One region of the Luteibacter sp. CQ10 genome, then DNA from elsewhere that is predicted to be linked to it. Evidence: riboswitches for the same ligand, from Rfam matches in the RefSeq annotation. Region 1 holds a riboswitch; the other holds the start of a gene.
What was found. Region 1 has a riboswitch for thiamine pyrophosphate ahead of JNG39_RS17625 (TonB-dependent siderophore receptor). Riboswitches for the same ligand answer to the same signal wherever they lie in the genome.
Positions count from the first base shown of each region.

Region 2: another riboswitch for thiamine pyrophosphate. It lies ahead of thiC (phosphomethylpyrimidine synthase ThiC); the one in region 1 lies ahead of JNG39_RS17625 (TonB-dependent siderophore receptor).

Region 1 covers NZ_JAEUYM010000005.1:18,989-21,383, reverse strand. The annotation lists gene JNG39_RS17630 (phosphotransferase) at 1-784, shown strand, start outside; TPP riboswitch at 805-901, shown strand; gene JNG39_RS17625 (TonB-dependent siderophore receptor) at 961-2,395, shown strand, end outside.
Region 2 covers NZ_JAEUYM010000002.1:25,118-27,512, forward strand. The annotation lists gene thiC (phosphomethylpyrimidine synthase ThiC) at 1-1,312, opposite strand, end outside; TPP riboswitch at 1,385-1,483, opposite strand; gene JNG39_RS09010 (TetR/AcrR family transcriptional regulator) at 1,518-2,183, opposite strand.

The DNA.
Region 1 (2,395 bases):
CTGGGTCTACGAGGTGCAGGAGCCCGCGCATGGCGTGGACGTCTATCGCGAGGCCTACTCTTGGTCGCCCATCGGAGGCGTGATGCACGCGCGGGCGGCGGGCGAGATGCTGGCCAGGCTGCACGATGCGCTCGCCGGATACGACGCACCGCAACGATCGACGCACGTGCTCGTCGCGCGCGCGGAGATCCTTTCGTCCCCCGATCCGGTCGCGGCGGTCGAGGCGCAACTGCCTTCACGCCCCTGCCTGCATTCGTACCTGCGCGAGCGGGACTGGCGCAAGGAACTGCGTGACGCCATGGCACCGTGGCCGCCTTGCGATCTCGCCGCGCGCTCGCCGTCGTGGACGCACGGCGACTGGCACGTGTCCAACCTGTACTGGAGCGGCGATACCGACGACGCCTCCATCACCGGCGTACTCGATTTCGGGCTATCGGCGCGCACGTTCGCGCTTTTCGACCTCGCCACGGCGATCGAGCGCAACGCCATCGCCTGGCTCGAGATCGAACGGGGCGACATCGGGCGGGCCGACCTCGCCCTCGCACTGATCGAAGGGTACCATTCGCGCCGGCCGCTTTCGGCGGCCGACATCGGCGCGCTTGCCGACCTGCTGCCGATAGTCCACGTGGATTTCGCCCTCTCGGAAGTGGCGTATTTCGAGGGCATCACGCGACGCCGCGACCATGCCGACGTGGCCTGGCATACCTTCCTGCGCGGCCATGCGGCCTGGTTCCTCGGCCCCCATGGCCGGGCCTTCCTGGACGCCCTTCGACACGCCGCCTGAGGATTCGTGGTTCAATAGGGATTCTGAAGCGGGGGTGCCCGGCGTTGGCCGGGCTGAGAGAGTCCCTTGGAACCTGATCCGGTTTGCACCGGCGTAGGGAGCTTGCAGAGCCACGGATACCGCCGTTCCGGCGCCGTGGCTCGCCGTCGCTTCGCACGTATTCGACGAAGACGACGATGACCCTCTCCCGCACGCCCCTCGCTCTCGCCCTGTTGTCCCTCGCCCCGCTGGCGCATGCCGACGACACCGCCCCGCCGCAGGCGCGCACCCTGCCCGCCATCGATGTGCACGCCGCGACGGCCAGCGGCTACCAGGCGGCCGATTCGCAGCTGGACACGTTCGGCAGCTTCGGTAGCGCGCCGCTGCACGATACGCCCGCCGCGATCACCGTGATCACCCGCGCGCAGATCGACGACCGCCAGCCCCGTTCGTTGAGCGAACTGGTGCGCGGCGATGCCGCGATCAACGACAACTACGCGCCCGCGGGGTATTACCAGGACGTGTCGATCCGCGGTTTTCCGCTCGATCTCGCCACGGGTTTCCGCTTCAACGGCATGATCATGTCCGCCGAGCAGACGCTCGCGCTGGAAGGCAAGGAACGGGTGGAAGTACTCAAGGGCCTGGGCGGCCTCGAGGCCGGCGTGGTCGAGCCGGGCGGCTTGGTGAACTACGTGAGCAAGCGCGTGGCCGACGTGCACAACGTCACCGTCGGCACCGATTCGCACGGATCCAGCTACGAGGCGATCGATCTCGGCGCGTGGTTCTCGCCCTCGTTCGGCATGCGGGTGAACGCGGCGAACGAGAAGACGCATTCGTGGATCGACCATGCCGACGGCCGCCGCAGCTTCGTATCGGTCGCCGCCGACTGGAAGATCAGCGACGCGGCCACGCTGCTGCTCGACACCGACTACCAGACCAGCGGCCAGCGCTCGGCATCGGGCTACCAGCTGCTCGGCGGCACGGTGATTCCCGAACATCCCAGTCGCACCCAGTTGCTCGGCTACCAGCCGTGGCAGCGACCGGTGGGGATCCATTCGAGCAACACGTCGCTGCGCTTCAACTATCGCTTCAGCGATGCCTGGAACGCGCAGGTATCGGCGGGTCACAGCCATACCGCGATCGACGACAACGTGGCCTTCGCTTATGGCTGCGGGTATGCCGAAGCCTGCGCGAACGGCTCGCCGGGCTACTTCTTCGCGCCCAACGGCGATTACGACATCTACGATTATCGAAGCCCGGACGACACGCGCCAGAACGACGAGGTGCGCGCGGTACTCACGGGTACCTTCGCCACCGGCGGCGTCGACCACGAGCTCAACGTGGGCGCCACGGCGTTCCGTCGCACGGTGGACCAGCGCCCCTACGTCTACGACTACGTGGGCACGGCCAATATCGATCAGCGCGAGCCGCCGGTGTTCGCGCCGTCGCCGAACGAACCGGGCGCGTCGGCACGTGCGCTCACCAGTTGGCAGCGCACGCTGTTCGCGATCGACCGGGTGCACCTGGGCGACACATGGCAGGTATTGGCCGGCGCGCGTTTCGTGCGCCTCGACGAAACCGCCTATGACGACGACGGCGCCGCCGATCGCCATACGCGCCTGTCGAAGATGC
Region 2 (2,395 bases), on a different contig from region 1:
TGTTTTCCTTGATGAGGTGCATGGGCACGTGGCCAGGGCCTTCGATCATGCACTGCACGTCGTGCTTCCAGGCCACCTGGGTAAGCTCGCCCAGCGTGTCCAGCTCGCCGAACTGCGCCGCGTCGTTCGCGTCGGCGATGCTGCCGGGGCGCAGACCGTCGCCGAGGCTGAAGGACACGTCGTAGGCCTTCATGATCTCGCAGATGTCCTCGAAGTGCGTGTAGAGGAAGTTCTCCCGGTGATGGGCCAGGCACCACTTGGCCATGATCGACCCGCCGCGCGAGACGATGCCCGTCACGCGCCGGGCGGTGAGCGGCACGAAGCGCAGCAGCACGCCGGCGTGGATCGTGAAGTAGTCCACGCCCTGTTCGGCCTGTTCGACGAGCGTGTCGCGGAAGATCTCCCAGGAAAGTTCTTCGGCCACGCCGCCCACCTTCTCCAGCGCCTGGTAGATCGGTACCGTGCCGATCGGCACCGGCGAATTGCGGACGATCCATTCGCGGGTTTCGTGGATGTGCTTGCCGGTGGAGAGGTCCATCACCGTGTCGCCGCCCCAGCGGATGGCCCAGACCAGCTTTTCCACTTCCTCGGCGATGCCCGAACTGACCGCGCTGTTGCCGATGTTGGCGTTGACCTTGGTGAGGAAGTTGCGGCCGATGATCATCGGCTCGGCTTCCGGGTGGTTGATGTTGGCCGGGATGATCGCGCGGCCGCGGGCGACTTCCTCGCGCACGAACTCGGGCGTGATCAGGCGCGGCGTGGCCGCGCCGAACGACTCGCCCGGATGCTGCATGCGCAGGGCGCCATCGCCCAGCGCCTCGATGCGCTGGTTTTCCCGGATCGCGACGAATTCCATCTCCGGCGTGACGATGCCCCGGCGGGCGTAATGCATCTGGGTAACGTTGGCGCCCGGTGTCGCGCGCAGGGGGCGGCGGGCGTGGCCGAAGCGGATGGCATCCAGTCGGGCGTCCTCGGCACGGGCGCGGCCGAAGGCCGACGACAGCCCGTCGAGGCGGGCCACGTCGCCGCGCTCCTCGATCCACCCCGCGCGCAGGGCCGGCAGGCCGGCGGCGAGGTCCACGGGGTGGGCGGGGTCGGTGTACGGCCCCGAGGTGTCGTAGACCACGATGGGCGGATTGGCCTCGCCGCCGAACAACGTGGGCGTGTCGGCCTGGGCGATCTCGCGCATGGGTACGCGCAGGTCGGGCCGGCTGCCGGTCACATGGACCTTGCGGGAGCCGGGGATCGGCGCGGTAACGGATTCGGACAGCTCGCGCGCGGCGCGGGCCAGGTCGGAGGGCATGGCATTCATCGGCGTCTCGACTCTCGCGGGAAAGGGAGAAGCGGACGTGCGCCGACGCGAAGCGGGCGCCCGGAGGCACCACGGCTTGCGATCGAAGCTTCCTACGCCGGTACCAGCCGGATCAGGTTCGAAGGGACTCTCTCAGCCCGCGCATTCGCATGGGCACCCCCGCTTCGCCGTCCATTCAAGCAGAAGCGGGGCGTGGATGCGAGCGTCAGGCGTTCGCCGCGCGCGGCGAATAGGCGCGCATGAACATGTCCACGGCGGCCTGGGCGTTGGCGCGCACCTCCTCGGCGAACTGCACGGCGCAATCCTCGCAGCCGAACAGGCGGCGGATGAGGAGGTCGCCCTTGAGCAGGGCCAGGAACTGCGTGGTGGCGCGGGAGACGTCGGCGATGTCGAGCTGGCCGCGGTCGACCGCGCCCTCCAGCAGGCGCTGCATCAACTTGTGCATGCGCACGGGACCTTCCTCCCACACCAGTCGGCCGAACCGGGGATTGCCGCCGGAATGGCAGTCGGAAAGGATGGCCCGGAAGGTGCCCACCGACTCGGTGTTGGTCTCCATCGCCGCGTGGCGGCTGGCGATGTTGCTCAGCGTGACGCGGATGTCCGTGCCCGGGCTGAAGTCGAAAAGGTCGTCGGGCAGGCGCTCCTGCACGTGCGCGCGGATCACTTCGCGGAAGAGGTTGTCCTTGTCGCCGAAATGGCTGTAAACGGTGAGCTTCGAAACGCCCGCGGACGCGGCGACGGCGTCCATGCTGGTCCCGGCGAACCCGCCCTGGGTAAACAGGGCCTTGGCCGAGTCGAGAATGGCTGCGCGCTTCTCCATGTCCTTCGGACGCCCGGGGCCCTGGGGCTTGAGTTTCGGGCTGGCGTTCATGGCTGCACCTTCACAAACAAAAGTTATGACTTTATTATACGCGGCGGTTCAGTTATTTCCAGCCTGTCACGTTACCTTTCGCATGGCCGGAAAAACGGGGCTTCGCCGCCCGTCTACCTTAGAATGAGGTGGGGTCGCTCGCTGGCGGTTCCCATGGGCCTCGAGGATGCCGCGCCACCGGCCGTTCAGCCGGCGGCGGAGCAGCCAGTCGG